Linked DNA regions of Paraglaciecola sp. L3A3. The protein of the gene in region 2 interacts with the protein of the main gene of each other region in a pairwise test. Links are inferred from orthologs where the notes say so. Each region holds a gene or a part of one and is shown on either strand. Other genes may lie near its edges.

Region 1 (2,796 bases), 2.6 Mb from region 2 along the record:
GTTAGACAAGCATCACAATTTTCACCCGCTCTGCCATACACTAATAACTGCTGAGCAAAATAGCCTGGTTTGCCATCAGCTTGCATAAAGTCTTTTAAGGTAGTGCCGCCTTGTGCTATGGCACTAGCCAATACTTTTTTAATAATTTCGGCTAAGGCTAAATATCGTTTTTTAGTGATTTTATTCGCTGGTTTTCGTGGGTCAATCCCAGCAATAAATAAAGACTCATTAGCGTAGATATTGCCCACACCCACTACTACTTTATTGTCCATAATAAAGTTTTTCACTGCCACAGATTTATTCCGTGATAACTCATACAATCTTGTACCATCAAAGTCATCCGTCAACGGCTCAGGGCCAAGAGAAGCCAATAAACTTAGTTGCGGCTCATTAATCCCCTGCCATAAGCAAGAACCAAACCTACGAGCGTCATTAAAACGCAAACACACACCGTTCTGCATAACAATGTCAATGTGATCATGCTTTTTAATTTCTGTATCACTATCCACCACACAGAGCTTACCCGACATGCCTAAATGCAAAACAATACTGCCTTTACTGGTATCCAGTAATAAATACTTAGCCCGACGACGAATCGAATCAATCATCAATCCTTCGGCCAAATAAACATTATCTGGTACAGGCCAACGTAACTTGGGCTGGCGTACTATGATTTGTTCTATTATTTGTTTTTCTAAGTGGGGAGTGATACCTAAACGGCTCACTTCGACTTCTGGTAATTCTGGCATGTTTTAGTTATCTACAAGTAAAGATGTGAAGTCAGGACTGATTAACATATAAGTTTGCTGTTCAAATTTAACCAGCGTTTTATCGGCAAAAGATAAAAAAGAATATTCGATGGGCTCGGCTTGGCCTACAAACCACAACTTAACAACTTGGCTGTCTGCTTGCCAATTAAGCTCTGAATCAAATAACTGCACTTGAGCATTTTGCCAATGACTGACTAACAGGTTTAAATCATCAAGGTTTAAAGAGCCGGATTTAGAACGCCAACCTTGACCAATACGTTCTACTGTATCTTGCTCAAACTCTATGGTGGTAACAACCCAGTCCGAAGGGATCAAGCTAGTACGAGTAATTGTATCATCTAAGCCTCGATTCAAAAAATCACTACTGAAATTGAATAACAAGATCAAAATCAAGGTAGTGAAAATAATAACGTTGTTCCAGCCTCGCTGAGAAAGTCTAATCATAGAGATAATAACAAGTAATCAATTTATAAATAAGTATGACATATGCTTTGAACGCAAAAAACCCGACTAAAAGCCGGGTTCTTCAGGAGACAAAACCAATAAATTACTTGATTTTGGCTTCTTTAAACAAAACGTGCTGACGAATTTTAGGATCAAACTTTTTGATCTCCATTTTGCCAGGCATATTACGTTTGTTTTTATCTGTAGTGTAGTAAAAACCGGTACCAGCACTAGATACTAATTTAATTTTATCACGCATAATCTGGTTCCTTAAATTTTAACACCGTCGGCACGCATATCAGCTAATACTGTATCGATACCTTTTTTATCAATAATACGCATACCTTTAACAGATAAACGCAATTTCACGAAACGGTTTTCACTCTCAACCCAAAAACGGTGAGATTGAAGATTTGGCAAAAAACGACGACGAGTCGAATTTTTTGCGTGTGAACGGTTGTTACCTACCGCTGGACGCTTGCCAGTAACTTGACATACTTTGGCCATGGCCTGTCTCCAAACAATCTAAAAAATTTTAGCTCTGACTCCGATTTAATTAAACACTATTAAATTCAGCTCAGTTAACGCTATTACAAGAGGGCGCATTTTATACAGCAAATTCAAAATCAGTTCAAGAATAATGTGTATAAAAACCGCTATTTTGTTGTTTCTGGCAGAAATACTGGCAAATATGTAAATATTACGACTAGATTAGTCCCCTTTGTGCAAATGACACTGCCACTCCGTCACCTATCACAAAATGGTCTAACACTTTAATGTCTAATAAACTAAAAGCATCCACTATACGTTTAGTAATGCTCTTATCTGCTTGACTAGGTTCAGCCACACCAGATGGGTGATTATGGGCCAGTATCACCGCTGCAGCATTATCTTTTAACGCTTGCTGTACTAATACCCTAGGGTAAACAGACGCACTGTCTATAGTGCCGTAGAACATAGGACGAAAAGTAATGAGTCTGTGCTGGCTATCGAGTAACAACATAGCAAACACTTCATGAGGTTGATCACGTAATTTAGCAATTAAATACGCTTGGGTTTGCTCTACAGAATTGAAGGAGTTTTCTCTCGATAATTTCTCAGCCATAAAACGCTGACTCATTTCTAAACACGCCTGTAGCTGCACATATTTGGCTTGCCCCAGACCTTTTACCTGACAGAACTCTTGTTCAGTTGCCTTAAATAATGAGCGTAAACTACCAAACTCATTCAGCATATGTTGAGCAAGCTCCAATACGCTACAGCCAGCAATGCCTGTGCGTAAAAAGATAGCCAGTAATTCTGAATCAGATAAAGAGCCAGCCCCATGAGAAAGCAACTTTTCTCTGGGCCGATCTTGTTTAGGCCAATCGGTAATTTTCATGCGTCCCTGCCTTAATATTAAAAAATAAAGTGATTAGTTTTTAACTAAGTAGAAAATAAGCCTAGCAAAAGGAACACGATCCAGCCAATAATGTCACTTATCTGACTTAGTTAATGTCGTAACAAATTACCTATGCAATTTAAAGATACCAATATACTTTTGGGCATTACCGGTGGTATTGCTGCTTATAAAACACCTGAT
Region 2 (7,454 bases):
GTTTATCTGTAATTGTTTAATGGGATTGGTACCCGTTTCTTGCTTATATAATCCATGTTCAGATAAACAAATTAACGTTCCGAAGGTACAACAAACACGTTTATTTCAGTCATGGATAGACAAACACCGCACTGAACAAGGATTGTATATTTAATGAAATTTTATAACATAATTAAATATTTATTCATTTTAATGTTGTTACTAGGTATAGGGGGGCTTTCGGTTGCCTATTATTTTGAACAACAGATACATAAAGCAGTTAATCTAGAAACAGCCACACTGTTTGAAGTGAAATCTGGTCAATCATCTAAGCAAGTGCTTAATAAACTAAAAACTATGGATATCTTGACTGACAATATTGGCCTACAAGTGCGTTTAAAACTACAGCCTGAATTGGCAAATATTAAAGCGGGCACCTATCAATTATTGCCGAGTATGACTGCACTAGAAGCACTTCAGCTGTTTGTTAGCGGTAAAGAAACGCAATTTTCTATTAGTTTAGTAGAAGGACTTCGTTGGCAAGATTGGTTAGTGAGTATAAAACAAAATTCTAGATTAGCTGACAAAGAATATATTGATAACCAAGTTCAAGGATTTATCCAAAGTATTGAATATAACTCTCTTGAGGGATTGTTATTACCTGATACTTATAGTTTTACGGCACAAACTGCTGCAATTGACTTGGTAAAAAGAGCCTATCAACAAATGCAAGTTTATTTACAACAGGCATGGTTTACTCGTGATTTAGATTTACCTTACGAAACACCTTATGACGCTCTGATCATGGCCTCGATTATTGAAAAAGAAACTGGGGTAGCTGCTGAACGACCGAGAATTGCCGGTGTATTTGTTAATCGATTAAAATTAAATATGCGCCTACAAACTGATCCAACTGTTATTTATGGTATGGGCCATGATTTTGATGGTGATATTCGTCGTAAAGATTTGAAAACTGCGACTCCTTATAATACCTATGTCATAAAAGGTTTACCGCCCACTCCTATTGCTATGCCGAGTAAGTTAGCCATAGATGCCGCATTAAATCCTTTATCTACAGATGAGTTGTATTTTGTATCGAAGGGTGATGGAAGTCATCAATTTTCAGTGACATTGCAAGAACATAACCTTGCAGTACGCAAGTATCAATTAAATAAGTAAGAGAGAAAATTTTGCAGGCTAAAGGCAAGTTTATTGTAATTGAAGGATTAGAAGGTGCTGGTAAAAGTACCGCAGTGTCTATTATTAGTAACGCTATAAAATCAGCAGGGCATAATCTTGCGAATACACGGGAACCAGGTGGTACAGCAATGGCAGAAGCCATTCGCGAATGTGTAAAAAGTGATTGGCCTAACGAAAAAGTCACAATAGAAGCTGAGCTGTTATTAATGTACGCCGCCAGAGCACAGTTAGTACAAAATGTTATTTTACCGAATTTACAACAAGGAAACTGGGTGCTAGGTGACAGACATGATATGTCATCGAGAGCATACCAAGGTGGCGGTAGAGGCATTAATAACGAAATGATTGAATCATTACGACGCATTACTTTAAATGGATTTGAGCCTGACTTTACCTTGTATTTAGATGTAGATCCTAAAGAGGGATTAAAACGGGCTAAAGGACGAGGGGAGCTAGATAGAATAGAACAAGAAGATCTGAGCTTCTTTGAACGTACCCGAACTGAATATTTAGCGATTGCCGCAGAAGATAAAAATTGTGTGGTGATTAATACCATGCAAACATTAGAAAAAGTGCATCAAGACATTAGATTAGCAATCAAACAATTTTTGGAGCAATAAGTGTATCCTTGGCTTAGCAAAACGTTTTTGCAACTAAGTGAAAGAATTGCAGGTAAAAAATTACACCATGCCATTCTGGTTCAAGGCCCTTCTGGTTTAGGTAAAACAAAATTTGTGCTGAATTTAGCCGAGCTATTACTTTGTGCCAATCCGCAACTCGATAAAACATGTGGAACTTGTCAGTCATGTCGCTTGAATGCAGCATCTACCCATCCTGATTTACACCAAGTAGAATCAGAAAAACAGATAGGTGTAGATTTAATCAGGGATGCAATTAAAAAATTAGTTGGTTCAGCGCAGATGTCTGGCGTAAAAGTGCTGATTATTCATCATGCTGATACTATGACTGAGTCAAGTGCTAACGCTTTATTAAAAACTTTAGAGGAGCCTACCTCTAGTACTTTTATATTGTTAACCACAGCTAAACCTGAGCGAATTTTACCCACCATTAAAAGCCGATGTGAAAAATTGATTTTACCCAGCCCTGATTTTAATACTTCAATTAACTGGGTTCGTACTCAATATGCGGGGGCAATAGATCCTCAATTTGCTAAATTGTTTGCTGCTAGACCTTTAGCTTTATTAGATGAATTACAGCAAGAACAAAAATTTACTTTTGAGTTGTTCAAACAGGGAATTGTTGAGTTAACAAGTGGCCACAAAAGTGCTACTAGCTTGGCGATTGAGTGGCAAGAACATACTGATAAAGTGATTAAGTGGAGTCAATTTTGGGTGAGAGAACAAGTGAGTTTAGTCAATAATCATACTGTAGTCGTTAATCTCTATGCGGTTGAAAAAAAGGCAACCAAGATATCTCAACAACTTAGAAATCCAGGTGTTAATAAAATACTACAACTCGCAGGCTTGTTAACTGCGATATCTCTCATCCCATCATATTAATAAGCGAAAGGAGTTTTTAAAGGTGTTTGTAGATTCACATTGCCATTTGGACAGATTAGATAAAAGCCCAGAAGAATTGGCAGAAGTTATTAAGTTTGCCAAAAATCGAGGAGTAGAACATTTTTTGTGCGTGTCTGTTTCAGTTAAAGATTACCCAAAAATGCGTGAAACCGTTCAGCATTTTGATGAAGTATCTGTTTCTTGTGGTGTACATCCTTTGCACCAAGAAGATGCTTGCAGTTATGCAGAGCTTTTGGCCATGGCAGACAGCCCAGAAGTGGTGGCTATTGGAGAGACAGGGTTAGACTATTTTTATAGTGCTGAAACGAAAGAAGTACAACTAACATCATTTATTGATCATATTAAAGTGGCCAATCAACTGAAAAAACCATTAATTATTCATACTCGTGATGCCCGTCAAGATACCATTGAATTATTAAAGCAATATAAAGCACCTGAAACGAAAGGTGTGTTACATTGTTTTACTGAAGATTTGGCTATGGCGCAATCAGCAATCGAATTAGGTTTCTATATTTCAATTTCAGGTATAGTGACTTTTAAGACGGCGACGGAACTACAAGAGGTAGTAAAACAAATCCCATTAGATAAACTGCTTATTGAAACTGATTCGCCTTGGTTAGCGCCGGTTCCTTACCGAGGAAAGAAAAATCAGCCTGGCTATGTTCGTGAAGTGGCAGAATTCATTGCTCAGTTAAAAGGTATTAGTCTGGCTGAATTAGCTCAGGTCACCACTCAGAATTTTTATGATTTATTTGATGTTAAGTAAATGATTTTATTTGTAAAACCTCTTAACTGTTTGTTAATGTTAGGCAAAGTAAGCAATCTAATATAAAGTATCGCTTATTAAATTTAGTGAGTCTCTTACGTAACTTAACATCTTGTATATGAAGTACTTAGATCTAACTCTGTAAACACAGATGTTTAGCTTTAGTGAAATGAAAATAATATTACGGAATAAAGGTTAATTAGTGATAGAAAATAGTTACTTCCCTTCAAAAGAAGATGCCCTTGCTCAACTTGAACTATTAACCAATGGTGTAATTGGACGTTCTAAAAATCAGCAAAAATTGCTCGAATATTTATTGAATCGAGAATTGCCTGTAATCGAAGGAAACTCCACCGATTATAATGCGCCAAAAGAAATAGAAATTGCTGTTGATGTCTTTGGTAAAAGTGAAGATTTTAATCCCGCCGAAGATTCAACCGTAAGAGTTAATATTTCAAATTTGCGTAAAAAATTAGAAAATTTTTATCTGCAAGAAGGCAGTAGTGAAAAATTCTATATCTCTATTCCCGTGGGAGCCTACCGTTTATCTTTTAAGAAAAATAAGGATATTGTTCCTTCGCCTTCAATAGTATCTGCTGAGCCGAACATGGCAGCTGAACAACAAGTTGATAATAAGTCGAATAAAATTCTGTTAGTTGCAGGATTACTTTGTATCTCTGTGATAATCAATTTGTTTGCTGTGTTTTATTGGTTTGATACTGAACTTGAAGCAGAAAAAGTCATAGTCAAAAGGCATAATGTTTGGTCTGAACTAGAAGCTTCAGAGAAGCCAGTTATGATAGTGTTAGGGGATATATATAACTTTTCTGAGTTCAATAAAGAACTGAATAGACGCAGGACTGTGCTAGACCCTAATATCAACTCAGATGAAGAACTTAAACAATATCTGCAACAATATCCTGAACATCCCAATGCCACATTTGGTTATCGGCAAAAGTTAGTAACCAAAGGTAGCAGCATTGCTTTAAAAAATGTTTTTAATATACTCGATAGTAAAAAACGCGTTAATTATCGGATCGCGTCAGAAATTAGTGCCTATCACTTAAGGTCTTTTGATATTATTTATCTAGGCCCATTGAATGCAATGGGTATTTTAGAGGAGTACTTTAAAGGTTCGCATTTTAAAATTGATAAACATAATTTAGTGTTAACAAATGCCGATTCCTCAAAAACTTACTCGTCTCCGGACAACATTAGTGAAGGTTATACTGATTACGGATTATTCGCTAAAATGGATGGCCCCAGAGACAACTTAATTTATATTATGTCGGGATTTTCAGATCCATCTATTATGCAAGTTAGTTGGTTTATGACCAATGAAGCTGATTTGTCATCCCAAGAATTTGAAACCCAAATTAGTCAAAATAAGCTTTCTTCATACAATAATTTTGAAATGTTATTTAAAGTACCAAGCATGGATGGTATTGATATCAAACATCAAATTATCTATGGTGGAAAAGTCGATAGCGCGGCTATCTGGACATCGGCAGAGTAGAGTACTTTCTTGGGTTCTACTATTTGCCACAACATTTTTTAAACTTTTTTCCACTTGAGCATAAACAAGGATCATTTCTTTGTTGTTGGTATTTACCGCTGCCTTTTAACATAGTGCCAGTGGTGTAAAGCCACTGGTCATTTTCAAAGATAAAATTAGATAATTCATGCATTAGATAAAGTTGCTGGCCGATTTGATAATATGCTTTAAATTCTACTTGTGCTGTTTTTTGTTTGCTAGAGTGATGTAAAACTTGTAAAGATAACCATTCAGTATCGATTGAATCTTGTTTTAACTGTTCAATGAATAAGTCCTTCCGATTTTTTTCGGCATATGTTTTTAGAATATAATCGTAATTTTGTAAAACATAAGCACTAAAACGAGAACGCATCAGTTTTTCGGCTGTAGGGGCTGCTTTATCTCCGTCAATGTAAGGTTGGCAGCAGGCGATAAATGGTAAATTACTTTGACAGTGACAGGGTTGAGTTGTATTCATTAAAAGCATGGGTAGCTGGGTTATGCGCCCAGCCTAGATGATAAGACTGTTTTGAGTCAATAGTTTACAGTGAAATCCATAGTTAACTAGATTGTAGCCATGGTCCTTTAACTACATTGTTATACATATCTTCTTGGTGTATTAAACTAACTAAAGTGACATTATTTTCGATACAAACTTGTTTGATACGTTTAAAGCTAACTTCATCTACAGATAGTTGTTCAATAAAAATCCGCTCGCATTGACCACTGCTGACTATTTTTTCAACCCAAACGTGCAACTTGGCATTATCAGGTTTAGGTAAACATATACTGTAAGCCTGTTTTTCAGAAAAACGTATATGATTAGCTAGTAAGTAAGTCCACTTTTGAGGTAATGCAAAATCTATATCGAGTTGTAGTTGCGTCTGTTTAGCTGGGATCTGTAATGTAGAAACAATTTGTGTTGTATTTGAAATTGCGTGAACACTTGCCATAATTTAAATCTCATTGGTGATGTTATATACAGTGGTTGGATATACAGTAGTACTGTATAAATAAACATGCAAGTGTTTTTTGTGGAAATTTTGTACTTTATTGGTGAAAGTCTAAGTTACCGAAAAGAGCAGGGCGATTGAATCCTTTAAACACAACCGTTATTTTGATTTTCTAGTCTATTTAACTTTGTTGGCAGAACTTCGATTAACGTATTTTAATAATTTTTTTCTTCTGAGATTGAGTAAAATTAACAATATAGTCCAATAAATCAAGGGCTCGATCATGTCTGATTTAACCGACCAGATAAAATGTAGTGCAACTAATAAGCCTGCTAGATAAACCCAGTTGTGTAATTGTTGCCATTTTCTGCCCATCTTTCGCTGCATGAATTGAGTTGATGTGAGGGTTAATACACTGAGGATTAAAAAAGCCAAAAAACCTACTGTAATATAAGGCCGTTTAATTATTTCTGACAATAACAATGACCATTCAAATTGTAATTCAAATACAATATAACTGACAAAATGACACAGCGCATAAAGAAAGGCATATAAACCCAATAAGCGTCTTATCCTGATTAATAGTGCTTGCCGAGTGAATTTAGCCATCGGCGACACCAGTAAAGACAATAACAATAAATTAAATGCGCCTATACCTGTGAAATGTAGAATGGCCTCTACTGGATCGGCTCCTAATTTATCGTTAATTGCTTGGTAATAAGTGAGCAATATAGGTAATAATGCCAAACAATGAATGACCAATTTCAGACAAATGATATGTATCGGTTTGAGTTTTATCATAAAGAGATTAACTTAATAATTCTTGCGAAGATCCATTCCTGAATATAGGGGGGCGACCTCTTCATAACCATTGTATTTTAAAGTAGGAATACGGTTGCGAGACAATAACCCTCCTGTGGTTATTCTACGTTCGCTGGCTTGGCTCCATCTTGGGTGATCAACTTGCGGATTAACGTTAGCGTAAAATCCATACTCGCTGTCGGCTAATAAATTCCAAGTCGTAGCTGGTTTTTTATCGGTAAGACGAATTTTAACAATGGATTTAATACTTTTGAATCCGTATTTCCAAGGTACAACCAACCTTATTGGCGCGCCATTTTGTGCTGGCAGGGTTTTGCCATATAAACCCACTGACATTAATGTCAAAGGGTGCATGGCTTCGTCTAAGCGCAAACCTTCTACGTAAGGATAATCAATGCCGCCACCGGTAAAGCGGCTTTTTTGTCCTGGCATTTGTTTGGGATCATGTAAGGTTTCAAAGGCCACATATTTAGCTTTACTCAAGGGTTTTGCTTGTTTGATTATTTCGGACAAGGAAAATCCTAACCAAGGTACCACCATAGACCATGCTTCTACACATCTTAGACGGTATATTCTTTCTTCAATATTAAATTTACTGAATAAATCAGCATAATTTAAAGTAATGGGGTTTTCTACTAAGCCGTCTATTTCTAACTTCC
Region 3 (8,354 bases), 1.6 Mb from region 2 along the record:
TTAACATATTCAGCTAATCCTTTAATAGACAAAGCTTCAGGTTTTACTTTTACTACACCTAATTTGTCAGGGGTTAACGTTGAATTCCAAACACCTTTAGCAACTTGTTCGTAACGAATTCTTTGATCACCAATAAAAGTATAGTTTACTTGTTCTAACGCCCAGCCATCTGGAGTGTACTGAGCTCGCTCTGCATTAGTTATTTGTCTCAAGACTAAGGCACTATCAAACTCATAAACGTTGATATCTCTGAGGTTATCTCGGTCGACAACTTCACCTATACTGACAAAATTGTCACCATCTTTAGCCCAAGTTAATCGGTCGGCTGCAAACAAGCTACCACCAGAAATAGCCTGAGTTCGTATTTCTTTAGCTTTGGTCTCGGTAAAAGGTGCAACCCATTCACCAATTGACATAACAAACAGCACCATTAATAAAGCGGATTTCATTGCCGAGGTGATGATATTCCAACGACTTTGCCCTGCCGATTGCATCACCACCAGCTCACTATTACTGGCAAGGATCCCCATACCAATGAGGCCACCAATTAACGTTGCCATAGGAAAGAATTGTTCAATTTCCCGAGGTAAACTCAATAAAACATAAATACCAGCGGTAGTCATATCATAACTACCCCGCCCCACTTGTTTCATTTGTTCGATAAACTTAATCAAGGCGCTTAAGCCCACTAAAACACTTAAGCTCATAGCTGTGGTGGCAAGTAAGGTACGAGCGATATAAATATCAAGAATTTTAAACACGTAAATCTCCTCGTAGCCTAGCCCGCAGTTTGACACCAAATGGGCGACCTTTGAGGATTAATATTGCGCCAATCAGCAATAACACACCATGCACCCACCACAAGCCTAACTGAGGCGGAATATTACCATCTTCCAAAGCTTTACGTCCTGCCATTAATAATAAGAAATAACCTAGATACAACATTAAAGCTGGAAACATTTTACCAAATCTACCTTGTCTAGGATTAGCAGCACTTAATGGCACAGCAATCAGCACCAAAAAAGGCAGTGACAAAGGTATGGCAATTCGCCAATGTAATTCAGCAATTGCTTCAATAGAGTTATCTTGAACTAAGTCTTTGGTTGTGTAAGCCGTTAACTTACGACGCTTTTTCTCTGCTTGTTTTTCGGCTATTTGAATTTGATATTCATCAAACTCAATCACTCGATAATCTTGTCGTCCCAACTTTCCTTCATATTGTTTTCCTTGGTTTAAGATGAGCTTTTCAGAACCATTTTTTTCTGCCCTGACTCCTCCTTTACTTGCATATACAATACGAACATCTTCAGAGCCAACATCTCTTTGCGCTAAGAACACTTTGTTGAGAGCATTTTCGCCACTATCTATATCATGTACAAAAATAACCGCTTGCTGATTATCTGTTTGCTGAAATCGGCCTGGAATCAAGGAGGTTAAGCCACTTTGTGCGCCAAGTTTATCTTCTAATTGATATTCATTTTCTACCGACAATGGCGCTAACCACATAGTTAATACCGCGGTAACTAATGACATTGTCACTGCTAACACCATCATCACCCGAGTGATATACCACTCGCTAATTCCGCAAGCTCTCATCACACTCATCTCACTATCGACATATAATCTGCCATGAGCCAGCATAATGCCTAGAAATAAACTTAATGGTAAAATCAACGATGCCAATACCGGCATACTTAAGGCTAGAAAACCTAACACTAAGCCAGCAGGTATTTCGCCATTTGACGCTTCAGCCAATACACGAACAAATTTTTGTGTAATAAAAATTGCCATCAGTAACATAAAAACTGCTACTTGAGATTTTAAGGTTTCTACAACCAAATAACGGAAAATAAGCACAATACATCCATAGGAAAAGTAGTATTTTTAGTGGAACAATGGGAATTTTTAAGTAAACTTAACGTTTTCACAAGTTTAATTTAAAAAAAGCCCAAATTTAGGGTCTAAAACCCCTTTAAGTTTACAGATTAAGTCTGGCTAAGGTTAATCTTACAATATTATTGCTGTATTACCCAATCATGCCTTTCTAATAAATAAAAAAGGCATGAAAATTAACTAATACAATATTAATCGTTACGTCATAACACCGAGGAATAATAGTGGAATTTAGCGTTAAAAGTGGTAGCCCGGAAAAACAACGCAGCGCATGTATTGTCGTAGGTGTATTTGAACCTAGACGCTTAACTTCAGTTGCCGAACAACTTGATATCATCAGTGAAGGTTACATCAGCAATTTACTTAGACGAGGAGACTTAGAAGGTCAAGCCGGTCAAATGTTATTGCTCCATCATGTACCTAATATTCTTAGTGAAAGGGTATTATTAGTAGGCTGTGGTAAAGAGCGTGAGTTGGACGAACGTCAGTACAAACAAATCATTTCTAAAACCATAAAAACCTTAAATGAAACTGGCTCGATGGAAGCGGTTAGCTTTTTAACTGAATTACATGTAAAAGGCCGAGATACCTACTGGAAAGTACGCCAAGCAGTCGAAGCGACGCAAGATTCTTTATATACCTTTTTACAACTTAAAACCAAAAAAGGTGAGTTACGTCGCCCTTTACGTAAAATTGTCTTTAATGTGCCTACTCGTCGTGAGTTACCTATTGGTGAAAAAGCCCTTGCTCATGGTTTAGCTATATCTGCAGGAAGCAAAACGGCTAAAGATGTGGCCAACATGCCACCTAATATTTGTAACCCTGCTTATTTGTTAAAACAAGCTGAACAATTTGCCGAAACCTATGCAAATTTACAAGTCAGCTCTGTGAATGAAAAACAAATGGACGCCTTGGGCATGCATTCCTATTTAGCCGTTGGCCGTGGTTCAGTTAACGAATCGATTATGACAATCATGGAACATAATGGCGGACCTGCAGGGCAAGCTCCAATCGTACTTGTTGGCAAAGGTTTAACCTTTGATTCAGGTGGTATTTCCATCAAGCCTGGTGAAGGTATGGATGAAATGAAATACGACATGGGCGGAGCAGCAGGTGTGTTGGGCGCTATGCACACCATCTCTGAGCTAAACCTGCCTATCAATATAGTGGGGATATTAGCAGGCTGTGAAAATATGCCGGATGCTAATGCCTATCGTCCAGGTGATATATTAACCACTATGTCCGGACAAACAGTAGAAGTACTAAACACAGATGCCGAAGGACGCTTAGTTTTATGTGACGCATTAACATATGTCGAACGATTTGATCCTGAATTAGTTATAGATGTAGCGACCTTAACAGGTGCATGTGTTATCGCTTTAGGTAAACACGCCACAGGTGTAATGAGTAATCATAATCCTTTAGCCCACGAATTAATCAATGCCTCTGAACAAAGTGGTGATAAAGCTTGGCGTTTACCTTTATGGGACGAATACCAAGAACAAATTGAAAGCCCATTTGCTGATATGGCCAATATTGGTGGTCGACCTGCTGGCACAATAACCGCTGCCTGTTTCTTGTCTCGTTTTACCCGTAAGTATAACTGGGCGCATATGGATATTGCTGGTACCGCTTGGGTGAGTGGCAAAAACAAAGGTTCAACAGGTAGACCGGTGCCTATGTTGTCACAATTTTTGATGAACCGAGCAGGTATAGAAATCGAAGATTAAACTTAGTTTAATACTTAAAAAGGCCAATTATTATCATGTCTAATGTAGCGTTTTACCTACTAGATGAAACAGCCGAAACCCATAATCAGCCAGCGCATTTTGCGTTGGCTTGTTTGTTGGCCACCCGCAGTTATCGCCATAAACAGAAATGTTTAGTGTACTGTCAAAACCAACAACAAGCCGAACAGTTTGACGAACTATTATGGCAACTACCCAACGATGCTTTTGTCCCCCATAATTTGGCAGGAGAAGGTCCAGTTGGCGGTGCTCCGGTAGAAATATGTTGGCAAGCTCCCAGTCAGTTTAATCGCCCAGTGTTGATTAACTTAACTGACACCATTCCCGTTTTTCATCAACGATTTAGACAAGTCATTGATTTTGTGCCTGCGCTCGAAACATTAAAAGCTCAAGCAAGAGAACGATACAAACAATATAGAGCGGCCGGTAATCAATTAGATACCATTGCCGCCAGTACAATTATTAATGAGAGTAACGATGGATAAGACATTTAATCCACAAAATATTGAACACAATATATATCAACAGTGGGAAGACAGTGGCCAGTTTAAACCGTCTGGAGAAGGCGAACCCTATTGTATTATGATCCCGCCGCCAAACGTCACTGGTAGCCTACACATGGGACATGCCTTTCAACAAACCATAATGGATGCATTAACCCGTTATAAACGTATGGATGGCAACAATACCTTATGGCAAGTGGGCACAGATCACGCTGGTATTGCTACCCAAATGGTCGTGGAACGTAAATTAGCCGGCGAAAATGGACCGACTCGTAAAGAGTTAGGCCGTGACAAATTTATCGATAAAATTTGGGATTGGAAAGCAGAGTCAGGTAACACTATCACTAATCAAATGCGTCGTTTAGGCGCATCAGTTGATTGGGAACGTGAACGTTTTACTATGGATGAAGGTTTATCAAACGCAGTAAATGAAGTATTTGTTCGGCTACATTCTGAAGACTTAATTTATCGTGGTAAACGCCTAGTTAACTGGGATCCTAAACTTCATACTGCTATTTCTGATCTAGAAGTTGAAAACAAAGATAAAAAAGGTTTCATGTGGCATTTCCGTTATCCATTAGCTGATGGCGTAACAACAGCCGATGGTAAAAATTATTTAGTCGTTGCCACCACACGCCCTGAAACCGTATTAGGCGATACAGGTGTAGCGGTTAATCCTGAAGATCCTAGATACAAAGCTCTAATTGGTAAATTCATTGATTTACCATTGGTCGGTCGTCGCATTCCCATTGTTGGTGACGAACACGCAGATATGGAAAAAGGCACAGGTTGTGTGAAAATCACGCCTGCCCATGACTTCAACGATTACGAAGTCGGAAAACGTCATAAATTACCTATGATCAATATTCTGACATTTACTGCAGAAATTCGTCAACAAGCAGAAGTATTCGACACTAACGGCGAAGCTAGCGATGCAGTAAGTTCTGCATTACCTGAAGAGTTCCAAGGTTTAGAAAGATTCGCTGCCCGTAAAGCCGTAGTTAGCAAATTTGAAGAACTCGGTTTATTAGAAGAAATCAAAGATCACGATTTAACTGTACCTTATGGTGATAGAGGCGGTGTAGTCATCGAACCTATGCTGACCGATCAATGGTACGTGCGCGCTGCACCACTAGCAAAAGTGGCAACTGAAGCTGTGACTAATGGCGATATTAAGTTTGTACCTAAACAATACGAAAATATGTATTTCTCTTGGATGAATGATATTCAAGACTGGTGTATTTCTCGTCAATTATGGTGGGGACACAGAATCCCAGCTTGGTATGACGAACAAGGGAATGTTTATGTTGGTCGTGATGAAGCTGAAGCACGGACGAAGAATAACTTAGGTGAAGAGGTTAAACTTAGGCAAGATGACGATGTATTAGATACTTGGTTCTCATCTGCTTTATGGACTTTTTCAACCTTAGGTTGGCCAAATAATACCGAAGATTTAAAAACCTTCCATCCTACTGATGTGCTTGTCACTGGTTTTGACATTATTTTCTTCTGGGTCGCCAGAATGATTATGATGACAATGCATTTTATTAAAGATGAAAATGGTAAACCACAAGTCCCTTTTAAAACTGTGTATGTCACGGGCCTTATTCGCGATGACGAAGGTAACAAAATGTCTAAATCTAAAGGCAATGTGATTGATCCTTTAGATATGATCGATGGAATCTCATTAGACGAATTACTGGAAAAACGTACCGGTAATATGATGCAGCCTAAGTTGGCTGAAAAAATCAAAAAACAAACCTCTAAACAATTCCCTGACGGTATTGAGTCACACGGTACAGATGCACTGAGATTTACCTTAGCAGCATTAGCATCCACTGGACGTGATATTAATTGGGATATGAAACGTTTAGAAGGTTACCGTAACTTCTGTAATAAATTATGGAACGCGAGTAACTTTGTATTAATGAATACCCAAGAGCAGGATTGTGGTTTTGGCTCAGATACCAATATGGAATTATCTTTAGCTGACAAATGGATAATAGGCGAATACCAACACACTATTAAAGCTTATCGTGAAGCTATGGATACTTATCGTTTTGATATTGCCGCGCAAATTCTTTACAAATTCACTTGGGATCAATTCTGTGGCTGGTACATTGAATTAACCAAACCAGTCATTCTTAAAGGCGATGAACAACAACAGCGTGGTACACGTCATACTTTAGTGACAGTGTTAGAATCACTACTTAGATTGATGCACCCCATTATGCCATTTATCACTGAAACGATTTGGCAGAGTGTTTCGCCTCTAGCCAAGTGCCAATCTGCAACCATAATGAATCAAACTTATCCTCAATATGATGCAGCTAAAGTAGATGCCAGTGCTATGGCTGATTTAGAGTGGGTTAAAGGCTTTGTGTTAGCTATTAGAACCATCCGTGGAGAAATGGATATAGCGCCAAGCAAACCTTTGTCTGTATTGTTAAAAAATGCCTCCGCAGAAGACAATAGACGATTAGCCGAAAACCAATTGTTCTTGCAAGCTATTGCTAAATTAGAAACAGCCACACCATTAAAAGATGGGGAACAAGCTCCGGCTTGTGCCACATCTTTATTAGGCTCTTTAGAAATAATGATCCCTATGGCAGGTCTAATCGACAAAGATGCTGAACTGGCTCGTATTGCTAAAGCCTTAGATAAATTCGATAAAGACTTTGCTCGAACTCAAGGCAAATTGTCGAATGAAAAATTTGTTAGTAATGCACCTGCCGCGGTTATAGAAAAAGAGCAAGCTAAGTTGATCGATATGACAATGCAAATTGAAAAATTAAAGGAACAACAACAAACGATTGCGAATTTATGACATTCTTTTGGGGCTATTGACCTTTAATCATATTATTGAACTAAAGTTCAACAAAATAAACCGCGATTAACCTACAGTTAATTGCGGTTTTTTGTACAATAGCTACACCACTCTTCTCTACACAGTATAAATGACAAAGTTAATAGCTTTATTTTTATTTCTTATTGGCAATATTTGTTTAACTCAGACTTGTTTGGCAAAAGAGAAAGATTCTGCCCATCTAAAATTAATTTTTGCGGCTAATATGCCTGATATAGCGCAGAATGATGACAGTGGTTATAGTCAACTTCATAGCTTACTGCAGCAGATAAGACAAAATGGCAACAGTACTATATTTGCCTTTGGTGGAGGTAGCCTTGGTCCTAGCCCTATGTCTAGCTTCGATCGAGGCTCCCATATCATCGATATTCTTAATACTCTAGAGCCAGATCTCATGACAGCTAGAAAAAGAGAATTTAGCTATTTTGAAGATGAATTGTCGCTGCGTTCTTTTGAAGCCGCCTTCCCTATCATAGTTAGCAATGTCACTGACCAATTAACAAGTAAAAATTTAGAGGGGCTACAAGAAAATGTAGTGATCGAAAAAAATGGTCACAAAGTGGGTTTTATGTCGATAATTGAATCTGAGGTGGTACAAGAATATTTATTAAAACGAATAAAAGTGTTTGAATCGCGCTCGTTTGTTGAACAGCAAGCACAAAAGCTTAGACTGCAAGGAGCCGAAATTGTTGTCATGGTTTATTCGAAAAAACAAGAATATTACTTAGACCTACTCGATTCTGCGGTAATTGATATCGCCATCAACGCTCGCTCAGCTAGAGATAATGCCAGCCTAAATTCATTTTCTCATCCAAGAAATTACGCTCTAAGCAAAAATAATAGAGCACTAATTTTTGACCTCACTTGGCCTAATTCAAACTCAAATAAAGCGATCATTAACCATAGCGAAGTTGAGTTACAGAATTATGCCAAAGAAACAAATATTGCATTACAAATTACTGGTTACAATCACAGATTAGATCGTCTACTCAATCAAAAAATAGGTACTACCACTACAGAAATCAACACCTTACGCAAGGCTGTTCGCACTGGAGAAAATGCCTTTGCAAATTTTGTAACCGACATCATTAGAAATCACGAAAAAACGGATATTGGATTGATTAATGGTGGAGGGATCCGTGGTAATAAAGTATATCCCCCCAATACCAATATCACTCGCCGAGATATTGCCACTGAGCTACCTTTTCGCAGTCGTATTACAGTCGTTTCCGCCACTGGCCAGCAAATTAAAGATGCACTGGAACATGGTATAAGTGAAGTCGAATTAATTAGAGGTCGTTTCCCTCATGTATCTGGACTCAAATTTAGTTATTCCAGTTCGTT

What was found.
Region 1: the proteins of holB (region 2) and rpmB interact in binary tests that used the Escherichia coli proteins (3 or more experiments, as listed by UniProt). The link is inferred for Paraglaciecola sp. L3A3 from one-to-one orthologs.
Region 3: the proteins of holB (region 2) and GQR87_RS02940 interact in binary tests that used the Escherichia coli proteins (3 or more experiments, as listed by UniProt). The link is inferred for Paraglaciecola sp. L3A3 from one-to-one orthologs.

Annotation. Positions count from the first base shown.
Region 1 is NZ_CP047023.1:4,937,068-4,939,863, forward strand. Bases 104-2,796 are described here. They hold rpmB (50S ribosomal protein L28), read right to left. Parts: upstream 1,722-2,796; coding sequence 1,485-1,721; downstream 104-1,484. Other genes in these bases: mutM (bifunctional DNA-formamidopyrimidine glycosylase/DNA-(apurinic or apyrimidinic site) lyase), read right to left, coding at 104-749; GQR87_RS20520 (hypothetical protein), read right to left, coding at 753-1,214; rpmG (50S ribosomal protein L33), read right to left, coding at 1,318-1,473; radC (DNA repair protein RadC), read right to left, coding at 1,921-2,595; coaBC (bifunctional phosphopantothenoylcysteine decarboxylase/phosphopantothenate--cysteine ligase CoaBC), read left to right, coding at 2,728-2,796. Also shown: more of mutM, read right to left, coding at 1-103.
Region 2 is NZ_CP047023.1:2,321,148-2,328,601, forward strand. What follows is about bases 818-3,749. They hold holB (DNA polymerase III subunit delta'), read left to right. Parts: upstream 818-1,799; coding sequence 1,800-2,699; downstream 2,700-3,749. Other genes in these bases: mltG (endolytic transglycosylase MltG), read left to right, coding at 818-1,158; tmk (dTMP kinase), read left to right, coding at 1,170-1,799; GQR87_RS09725 (TatD family hydrolase), read left to right, coding at 2,722-3,486; GQR87_RS09730 (hypothetical protein), read left to right, coding at 3,689-3,749. Outside these bases: pabC (aminodeoxychorismate lyase), read left to right, coding at 1-154; more of mltG, read left to right, coding at 154-817; more of GQR87_RS09730, read left to right, coding at 3,750-5,002; GQR87_RS09735 (YchJ family protein), read right to left, coding at 5,022-5,498; GQR87_RS09740 (hypothetical protein), read right to left, coding at 5,581-5,973; protein-methionine-sulfoxide reductase heme-binding subunit MsrQ, read right to left, coding at 6,151-6,774; protein-methionine-sulfoxide reductase catalytic subunit MsrP, read right to left, coding at 6,787-7,454. UniProt on the Escherichia coli protein: Part of the beta sliding clamp loading complex, which hydrolyzes ATP to load the beta clamp onto primed DNA to form the DNA replication pre-initiation complex.
Region 3 is NZ_CP047023.1:700,260-708,613, reverse strand. Bases 2,630-5,392 are described here. They hold GQR87_RS02940 (DNA polymerase III subunit chi), read left to right. Parts: upstream 2,630-3,658; coding sequence 3,659-4,126; downstream 4,127-5,392. Other genes in these bases: GQR87_RS02935 (valine--tRNA ligase), read left to right, coding at 4,119-5,392; pepA (leucyl aminopeptidase), read left to right, coding at 2,630-3,623. Also shown: LPS export ABC transporter permease LptG, read right to left, coding at 1-761; LPS export ABC transporter permease LptF, read right to left, coding at 754-1,857; more of pepA, read left to right, coding at 2,118-2,629; more of GQR87_RS02935, read left to right, coding at 5,393-6,971; GQR87_RS02930 (bifunctional UDP-sugar hydrolase/5'-nucleotidase), read left to right, coding at 7,102-8,354. UniProt on the Escherichia coli protein: Part of the beta sliding clamp loading complex, which hydrolyzes ATP to load the beta clamp onto primed DNA to form the DNA replication pre-initiation complex.